DNA from 3 places in the Mesorhizobium sp. UC74_2 genome. Region 1 is predicted to be linked to each of the others. Evidence: predicted binding sites of a transcription regulator. Region 1 holds the regulator's gene; each other region holds the start of a gene.
What was found. The regulator LexA, encoded in region 1, represses DNA repair genes until DNA is damaged. The targets are predictions, from matches to a motif close to TGTTCNNNNTGTGTTCNG.
Positions count from the first base shown of each region.

Region 2: a site for LexA is predicted at 1,754-1,771, ahead of ACFJIU_RS27125 (ImuA family protein). Genes of this name have one in related genera too.
Region 3: a site for LexA is predicted at 1,821-1,838, ahead of parE (DNA topoisomerase IV subunit B). Genes of this name have one in related genera too.

Region 1 covers NZ_CP170562.1:2,163,679-2,166,957, reverse strand. The annotation lists gene ACFJIU_RS10540 (LysR family transcriptional regulator) at 1-825, shown strand, start outside; gene lexA (transcriptional repressor LexA) at 1,020-1,742, shown strand; gene ACFJIU_RS10530 (ComEC/Rec2 family competence protein) at 1,769-3,279, opposite strand, start outside.
Region 2 covers NZ_CP170562.1:5,582,397-5,585,675, reverse strand. The annotation lists gene ACFJIU_RS27140 (HpcH/HpaI aldolase/citrate lyase family protein) at 1-861, shown strand, start outside; gene ACFJIU_RS27135 (DUF1737 domain-containing protein) at 889-1,098, shown strand; gene ACFJIU_RS27130 (metallopeptidase family protein) at 1,124-1,546, opposite strand; gene ACFJIU_RS27125 (ImuA family protein) at 1,794-2,804, shown strand; gene ACFJIU_RS27120 (DUF6504 family protein) at 2,758-3,279, shown strand, end outside.
Region 3 covers NZ_CP170562.1:1,883,273-1,886,551, forward strand. The annotation lists gene parE (DNA topoisomerase IV subunit B) at 1-1,762, opposite strand, end outside; gene ACFJIU_RS09070 (diguanylate cyclase) at 1,979-3,151, shown strand.

The sequences.
Region 1 (3,279 bases):
GCCGCGCGCCGGCTCGGCCTCACAGCCTCGGCCGTCGGCAAGGCGATTGCGCGGCTCGAAAACGAAATGGGCGCCCGTCTCTTTCACCGCTCGACACGGAGTATGGCTCTGACAGAGGAAGGCAGTTTCTTTCTCGAAACCTGCCGGCGCATTCAATCGGAATACGAACAAGCGCAGATCCAGCTTTCGAGATCGCAGGCGAGCCCTCGAGGACAGCTTCGCGTCTCTCTCCCGCTCGCGGGCATGCTGTTGATGCCCACTATATCGGCCTTCATGGAACAATATCCGGATATCAATCTCGACCTTGATTTTACAGACCGGCTGGTCGACGTCATCGAAGAGGGCTTTGACGCGGTGATCCGCACCGGAGACATCCGGGACACGCGCCTGATAAGCCGCAAACTCGGTACTTTTCGGCACAAACTCGTCGCGGCACCGAAATATCTCGCCGAACATGGCACGCCCAGAGTGCCGGAGGACCTGCTCAAGCACCGCTGTCTCCACCATCGTTATGCGAATTCGGGGCGGCTCGAGCCCTGGCCCCTCGTGCGCAGCGGTTGTGACCTGAAACTCGATCTTCCCGTGACCACCGTTGCCAGCACGCTGGAGCCGCTGATCTACCTCGCCGAACGGTCCTTCGGTATCACCTGTCTGCCGCCGTTCGCCGTGTCTGCAGAATTGGCCGAAGGCAAGTTGGTACCGCTGCTGACGGATTATCTCGGCGAAACGGGTACGTTTCGAATATTGTGGCCGACAAATCGCCATCTCTCGCCCAAAGTACGGGTTTTCGTGGACTACATGGCTGAGAATCTATTTGCCGAGTAAGGGTAGGGCAGCATCCTTCGGCCGGCTCTGCGACGGGAGATATGGCAACAGAGAACGGCCTGGCTTCTTGCTAGGCTGAACAAAGCGTCAACAAATTCATTAAACTTTAAATGGTTGCGGAACACAAATGGAACAGATAGTGTTTGTTCCGGGTTTGTTTTTCTGATTCCGGTTCCGTTCCACGGAGGGTGGCGATGCTGACACGCAAGCAACATGAGCTCTTGCTCTTCATCCATGAGCGGCTGAAGGAAAGCGGAATCCCCCCTTCTTTCGACGAAATGAAAGAGGCGCTGGACCTGGCCTCCAAGTCAGGAATCCACAGGCTAATAACTGCTCTGGAGGAACGTGGCTTCATCCGCCGATTGCCGAACCGGGCTCGCGCGCTGGAAGTGCTGCGGTTGCCGGATTCGATTGCTCCCGGCCTTAACGCAGCCAGGAAATTTTCTCCGGCGGTCATCCAGGGCAGCCTGGGGCGTTCTGTACCCAAGGAGCCGCAACGCCTGCAGGCGCCTAGCAATGACGACGACGTCGCAGCTTCCGTTTCCATCCCCGTGATGGGACGCATCGCTGCCGGTGTACCGATCGACGCGATCCAGCACCGCACCCATTCGATTTCCGTACCGCCGGACATGATTTCGGGAGGCGAGCACTACGCCCTGGAAGTCAAAGGCGACTCCATGATCGAAGCCGGCATTTTCGATGGCGATACGGTCATCATCCGCAATGCCAATTCGGCCAATCCCGGCGAGATCGTCGTGGCATTGGTCGATGAGGAAGAGGCGACGCTCAAGCGTTTCCGTCGCAAGGGTGCCTCGATTGCGTTGGAAGCAGCCAATCCTGCCTATGAAACACGAATCTTTGGACCGGATCGGGTCAAGGTACAGGGTAAACTGGTCGGATTGATCCGTCGCTATTAGACCGGACACCCTACAAATTTAGCCGACTACAGATTGCCGGAAACAGACTTTCCGGGAAATTGTGTGTCTGAATGGGCGGGGTGGTTTGAGTTCGACGGTTTGGGCTTGGATTTAGGCGTTTTTTCAAGACGAGGCGGCAATCCCCTCGCCTCGCGCGTAAATTCCCGCTGGACATGCCAGGGTCGATCTTTGGCATCGATCGCGAACGAGATATTAGCCGGCTTATCTGGCGAGGAATCGAAGCGCACCGCAGCACTGCCGACGCGGGCCAGATCCTGCTTGGTGACGACCACCACAGTCGGATCGTTGCAGGGGTCTGGTGCGGTCGCATCGTCGATCACAATGAGTGCCGCGACTCCGCAAGCCGATCTGGCTGCATCGATGCGAGCGGTCGTCACCACGACAGCACCCGATGGATGGCGAGCGAAGCACAGCTGGCGTGTGCACAGGAATGGCGTGCCAAGCGGCATGTCGAGTGCATTTTCTACAGTCAGTTCGACGTCACTCGAAACATCTTCTGGCAAGACCGTCGTCTCTACGTTGAGCGCCCGGCGCCAGTTGTCGAGCGTGAAGGGATTGGGTCGTGCCCGGCTGACAGCGAGTTTGTCATCGCCGACTGGCAGGGCAACGAGCCGTGCGTCCTCCGAGATCAACACATCGGGCGTTTCTACATTGCCCATCGCTGTCAGACCGGCCAGCACAAATGGCAATGCCAGCAAACGTAGCCATGTCGTCGCCATCGCACCGATGGCAAGCGCCACGGCAATGAAGAGCACCGATTGCGTCGAGACAAGGCCAACCCCGTCAACCGGGGAGCGCTGCGAAATCCAGTCCGCGATCACCATCATCACCGTCAGTCCCTTGCCCATCGCATAGAGAAACGGTCCATCGGCGCCAAACGGCATGGCAATCGCGCTGAGAACGGCAGCCAGCATGACAAACGAAACCACTGGCATCACCGCCAGGTTGGCGAACAAACTCAGGGGTGAGACCCGCTGGAAATGCCAGACCGCGAACAGCGCCGTGGCAAGGCCGGCGATGATCGAGGTTGCTGCCATGCCAGCAACCGCAATCAGCGACTTGTGCGCGAGAAAGCCGGTGAACGAGCGTGCCAGCGGTGCCGGGGTAGGCATGACTTCACGCCGTTGCGCCCAAGCCGCATACGCGCCGATCAAGGCGGCAGTCGCGGCGAACGACATCTGGAAAGACGGACCGACCACTTCATGCGGCGCGGTCAGGATCACGATCATCGCCGAGATTGCCAGGTTGCGCATCGACAGCGCCGCTCGGTCGAACAGTACCGCAATCAGCATCACCGACAGCATGATGAAACTACGCTCCGCCGCGACCACCACCCCGGAGATCGCGAGATATGCGGAAATCGAACAAATGGCTGCGAACGCAGCATATTTCTTGACCGGCCGGCGCGCTGAGAAATCCGGAAACAACGCGAAAGCGCCGCGCAGCAGTAACATCACGGTTCCTGCGACGAGTGCCATGTGCAGGCCGGATATCGAGATGATGTGATAGATACCCG
Region 2 (3,279 bases), 2.8 Mb from region 1:
CCGCGCCGTTCCGTTCTCTACATTCCCGCCGCGAACGAGCGCGCGCTGGCCAAGCTCCCGGCCCTTGCCTGCGACGCCGTCATCATCGACCTGGAAGACGCCGTAGCCTCCGGCGAAAAGGCTTCGGCGCGCGACCGGCTCGGCACGATCTTCGCCAATCGCCCGCAGTGGCGCTGCGAGATGGTGGTGCGCATCAACCGCTTTGGTGGTGAGGGCGGGCCTGAGGATCTGGCCGCGGCCCTCGCTTGCCAGCCGGACGGCATTCTCCTGCCCAAGATCAATACGCCGCGTGACATCCTCGAGGCCGGCGATGCCCTCGATGAGGCTGATACACCAGACGAGGTGAAACTGTGGGCGATGATCGAGACGCCCAGGGCGCTGATCAACATCGCGGCAATCGCCGAGCTCGGTCGCGATCCCGCGTCGCGGCTCGCCTGCCTGGTTGCCGGCACCAACGACCTGATCAAGGAAACCGGCGTCTTGGCCACCCCGGACCGGCGCTACCTGGCACCCTGGCTGATGCAGATGGTTCTGGCCGCGCGGGCCGGCGGCATCACCCTGCTCGACGGGGTCTTCAATGATTTCCGCGATTCGGAGGGTTTCGTCCGCGAATGCGCCGATGCCGCCGGCATGGGGTTCGACGGCAAGACACTGATCCATCCATCGCAGATCGAGGCTGCCAACGCTGCTTTCTCCCCTTCGGAACAGGCCTTGTCGGAGGCCGGGGTCATCATCGCGGCATTTGCCCGGCCTGAGAACGCCGGCAAGGGTGTGATTGCCCTTGACGGCCGGATGGTGGAACGTCTCCATCTGGTCCAGGCGCAGAAATTGCTGGCGAAAGCCGCCAGCATCGGCGCATGATCAGGCGACCGCTTCAAGGACAGGACCATGCGCCTCTACCGCTTCCTCACCGCCATTGACGATGCCACCTTCTGCCACAAGGTAACGGCCGCGCTGAACAAGGGCTGGCATCTCTACGGTTCGCCGACCTACGCCTACGACAAGAAGGAAAAGGTGATGCGCTGCGGCCAGGCCGTGGTGAAGGACGTCGAAGGCCAGGAATACGTGGCCGGCGAGACCAAGTTGAGCGACTGGTAGAGGCCGCGATCCGCCGGGCAGGGGGCTATTCCGCCGAGGCCTCGATACGCTCCATGTCGTCGTCGGAGAGGCCGAAATGGTGGCCGATCTCGTGGATCAGTACATGGGTAACGATGTCGCCCATCGTTTCCTCGTTCTCGGCCCAGTAGTCGAGAATGGCACGGCGATAGAGCGTGATGCGGTTCGGCCCTTCGCCGGTCGCGGGGTTCCAGCGTTCGGCGATACCGCGGCCTTCGAACAGGCCGAGCAGGTCGAAGGGGGTCTCCAGCGACAGGTCGTCCATGATCTCGTCTGTCGGGAACTCCGCCACCTGGATGACGATCTCGCCGGTCAGTTTGCGAAATTCCTCCGGCAGATGCGCGTAGGCTTCCAGCGCCAGCAGCTCAAGCTCCTCGAGAGAGGGGGAAAGCTCGTTGTGCCAGGTGCGGGTCTTGTAGATGCGGGCCATTCTTTATCCTTTGATCCCGGCATATAGGCTGTTGCGGCAAAATCGGCAAATAAAGCATGCTCCCGGACTGACAGGCGGCGCTGCAAAAGGCTGCAGGCTTTCGGAAAACAAGCGCGGCGCACATCCGGGTACTGTTTTCACCGTGACAGGAGAGGAATAAATTCTCCATGAGTCCGCTTGACTCTCATTCCGCCCTCTGGAATCTATAAGAACATAACAGGAACAAATTGACTGGACGCTGACCGACATGGCGATAAACGCCGTGGCGCGAGACACTGTTTTTGCCTTGCGCCGCCAGATCGCGAAGATTGAAGGAACGCTGCCGGAGCGCCTTGAGGTGCCGGTCGGCTTCGACGCGGACCGTATGCTGGTACGCCGCAGCGGCGTGGCCGAAAGCCATGGCTTGCTCGCCACTGGTGCGAACCGCTTTGATGCTGCCTTGAATGGCGGACTGCCCAAGGCTGCCTTGACCGAATTCCATGGTGTCGAGACCCGCGATGCCGGCACCGTCGCCGGCTTTGCGCTGGCGCTTGCCGGCCTGCTGCTGAAGCCGACGGAAACCCCGGCACCCATCCTGTGGGTCGGTACCACCGAGATCTTTCGCGAGGCAGGTTTTCCGTACGCGCGCGGACTTGAGGCCAATTTCGGCATCGCACCAGAGAACCTGCTTTACGCCGAGGCGCCGAAGATCACCGACGCCTTGTGGATTGCCGAAGAAGCGGCAGGCTTGAGCGCACTCTCTGCTGTCGTGCTGGAGCTGCGCGGCAATCCTGACCGGCTCGACCTTACCGCCACGCGCCGGCTGCATCGCCGCGCGCTCGCCGCGGAACGGCCGGTCTTCCTGCTGCGTCAGGCCGCCTTTGCCGAGCCGACCGCTGCCCCCGTCCGCCTCGTTGTCGCGCCGGCGCCGGCCACATTGCGCAAAACCATGGCCGGCCCCCTGGACGGCACGATCGGCTGCCCTGGCATCGCTGTCACCATCGGCAAGAGCCGCGCCGCACAGCCCGGACAATTCACATTGGAGTGGAACCCCGATGAACGCACATTCCTGGATCGAACGCACGCGGGCGCAACCCACCAGCGGCCATGGAACACCCAGAACCGGGCAAAGAATCCTGTCGCTATGGTTCCCTTATCTTCCGGCGGAACGGATCCTGCGGCAGCGGCACGGCCGGTCCTGGCGTTCCCGTCCCGCCAGCCATTGCCCGCTGGTGATCAGCCATCGCGACCGCAACGCCCAGCGCATCGCCGCGCTTGACGAACGGGCCGAGGCACTGCGGCTGAAACCCGGCATGGGCATTGCCGATGCCCGCGCCATGCATCCGGCAATCGATGTTGTCGAGGCCGACCCACAGGCAGACCTGCGTCTGCTTGAAAGCCTCGCCGACTGGTGCGATCGCTACACGCCGCTGGTCGCGCTCGATGGTACCGATGGCCTGTTCCTCGACATCACCGGCTGCACGCATCTGTTCGGCGGCGAGCACGCCATGCTTGACGAGATCCTGGCCCGCTTCTTCCACCAGGGCTTCGATGTTCGTGCCGGCATTGCTTCAACAGCGGGGGCAGCCTGGGCTGCCGCCAGGTTTCGCGGCCGCTGTATTATCGAAATAGGACAGGAAGAGGCCCTTCTCATCCCGCTGCCACTCGCGGCACTGCGCCTTGAACCCGCCGTCCGCGGCAGCCTGGAAAGCGTTGGCCTGCGTACGGTTGGCGCTGTCCTGGCGGCACCACGC
Region 3 (3,279 bases), 280 kb from region 1:
GACGCAGCGAATAGAGCGGCGGCACTGCCAGGAAGAGGTGACCGCCCCGGATAAGGTTGGGCATTTCCTGATAGAAGAAGGTGATCAGCAGCGAGGCGATGTGGGCACCGTCGACGTCGGCGTCGGTCATGATGATGACGCGGTCGTAGCGCAGGTCCTCATCGCGGTATTTCGAGCGCGTGCCGCAACCGAGCGCCTGGACGAGATCCGAAATCTGCTGGTTGGCGGCGAGCTTGTCGTTGCCCGCACTGGCGACGTTCAGGATCTTTCCACGCAGCGGCAGCACCGCCTGTATGGCTCGGTCACGCGCCTGCTTGGCCGAGCCACCGGCCGAGTCACCCTCGACGATGAACAGTTCCGCGCCCGCCGCCGCATTCTGCGTGCAGTCCGCGAGTTTGCCGGGCAGGCGCAGCTTGCGCACGGCGCTCTTGCGCGACACTTCCTTTTCCTGGCGCCGGCGCACACGCTCGTCGGCGCGGGCGATCACCCAGTCGAGCAGTTTCGAGGCTTCCTGCGGATTGTCGGCCAGCCAATGGTCGAACGGGTCGCGCAGCGCGGTTTCGACGATGCGCACCGCTTCAACCGTCGCCAGCTTGTCCTTGGTCTGGCCAACGAATTCCGGCTCGCGGATGAAAACCGAGAGCATGCCGGCGGCTGAAATCATCACGTCTTCCGAGGTGACGATGGACGCGCGCTTGTTGCCGACCAGATCGGCATAGGCGCGCAGGCCGCGCGTCAGCACGTTGCGGAAGCCCATTTCATGGGTGCCGCCTTCGCCGGTCGGGATGGTGTTGCAGTACGAGTTGAGGAAGCCGTCGCCGCCGTACCAGGTGACAGCCCATTCCACGGAGCCGTGGCCGCTCTGCTTCTCGCTTTTGCCCGTGAAGATTTCGCGCGTGACCTGCATCTCATCGCCGAGCGAAGCTTTCAGATAGTCACCGAGACCGCCAGGGAAATGGAATTCAGCCTTGGCCGGTGTCGGATCCTTGTCCTTGATCAGGGATGGATCGCACGACCAGCGAATGTTGACGCCGCCGAAGAGATAGGCCTTCGAGCGCGCCATCCGGTAGATACGGGCCGGTTCGAAATGCGCGCCCTTGCCGAAGATGTCGGGATCGGGATGGAAGCGGGTCCGTGTGCCGCGCCGATTCTGGACGTCGCCGAGGAATTCGAGCCCGCCTTGCGGGATGCCGCGCGAAAAGCGCTGGCGGTAGAGTTTGCGTCCGCGGGCGACCTCGACCTCAAGCTCGTCCGAAAGCGCATTGACCACCGAAACGCCGACGCCGTGCAGGCCGCCCGAGGTTTCATAAACCTTGGAATCGAACTTTCCGCCGGCATGAAGCGTGGTCATGATCACTTCCAGTGCCGACTTGTCCTTGAACTTGGGGTGCGGGTCGATTGGAATGCCGCGCCCGTTGTCGGTGACGGTGAGGAAGCCGTCGGCACCCAGTTCCACCTCGATGAAGGTTGCGTGGCCGGCGACTGCCTCGTCCATCGAATTGTCGATGACTTCGGCGAAGAGATGGTGCAGCGCTTTCTCATCGGTGCCACCGATGTACATGCCCGGCCGGCGTCTTACCGGTTCCAGTCCTTCCAGAACCTCGATATCGGCCGCGCTGTAGCCTTCGCTGCCGTCCTTGGCGGTGCTGCTCTGGGTGCGCTTTGCAGCCTGCACGAGCGGATCCGCAGGGCGCGAACTGGCGCGTGGCGGTTGTTGTGGCTGCTTGTCCGGATTGCCGAAAAGATCGTCCATTTCGTCCATGCGCTTTGAAAACGAATCAGGGAGTGATACTGCCATGTTTTGTGGGCTGGATCACAGCAGTTCGTGTTCCGTTCATGGCTTGGGCGTGCTCTACTCCGAATGGAGACGTCTCGTAAACCATCTGGTGACTTTCTCCTGAGCGTTCGAGCCAGATTGCCGCAAAATGGGCGACGATGGCGTACAGTGTACGCTGTTGTGATAGCGGGGAAGCGAACGATGCTGGACTATCAGTCCTTGCTGCTGGCAGCAGCATTGTCCGGCACATGTCTCAGCATAACCATGCTGGTGATCTGGAGCGCGATGCGCCAGAACCACTACTTCCTGACGGCCGCCGTCGGTCTGATCGTTATTGCCGCGCATGTCATCGCCTTCTGGCGCTACACCAGCGATCCTCAACCATGGATCGGCGCATTGCTGATGGCACTGCTGCCCAGCGGCTTCGCGCTGATCCTTGTCGCCGCCGGTCAGTTCTATGGTCACTTCCGTATTGCGCGCAGGGTCCTGGCAGTGATTGCGGCCTCTGTCCTGTCCACGACGCTCCTGATGATGGTAGGTCTCGATGGCCTCGCCTTCATGGTTGAATATGCCTTCGCCACGGTGCTTCTGGTGTGGATCGGCTGGCTTTTCTGGCAGGCCCGCGAGGAGTTTCCTGCTCTCATTACCTTGATGACCGCGCTGTTTGCGATCTGTGCAGCCTCGTTTGCCTTGTGCGGCCTGGTGCTTCTGTTCAACGGAAGCTGGGTGCTGGGCAAGGCTCCCGACAATTGGGCGGAGCGTATCAACATCATTGTTTCGGTGGCCTGTCTCACCGCGCTCGGTGCGCTTCCGATGACCATGCACAATCTGCGGATGGCTGCCCGGCATCGCAGCGAGGCATTGACCGATCCGCTGACCGGCCTGCAGAACCGCCGTGCCTTGATGGATGGCTATCCCGACAGGGCATTCGGCGAAGACCTGGCGGTCGTGATGTTCGATCTCGACCATTTCAAGAATACCAATGATGTCTACGGCCATTCCATCGGGGATGAGGTGCTGAAGCGCTTCGCGGATGTCATCAGAATGAACTTGCGAGCCGGAGACAGCGCATTCCGCCTTGGTGGCGAGGAGTTCGCGCTGGTGATCGCGCGTGTCGAAGGCAACTATGTCGAGGCTGCGGCACGCAGCATCCTGGCGGACCTCGCCGGACAGGAGATCCATACGCAAGTCGGTGTGCTGCGTTGCACGGTCAGCGCAGGCGTCGCGTTCGGTTCGATGAAGAGGGCGACATTGACAGAGATGCTGACCCGGGCCGACCGTGCTCTTTACCAGGCCAAACGCGCCGGCCGTAACAGGGTCGTCGTCGATGGCTGGATTACAGAGCAGGCGCGCCGGCCGGCGTTGCGCGCCTAGAGCGTTTTCATTCCTGGGAACGCGGAACGTTCCAGCTTTGGTCGTTGCACATTCCGGACGCAGAACCGCTGCACACTTTTGCAGGAATTGTTCCAAGAACCCCTCGCAACAAGGTTGCGAGGGGTTCT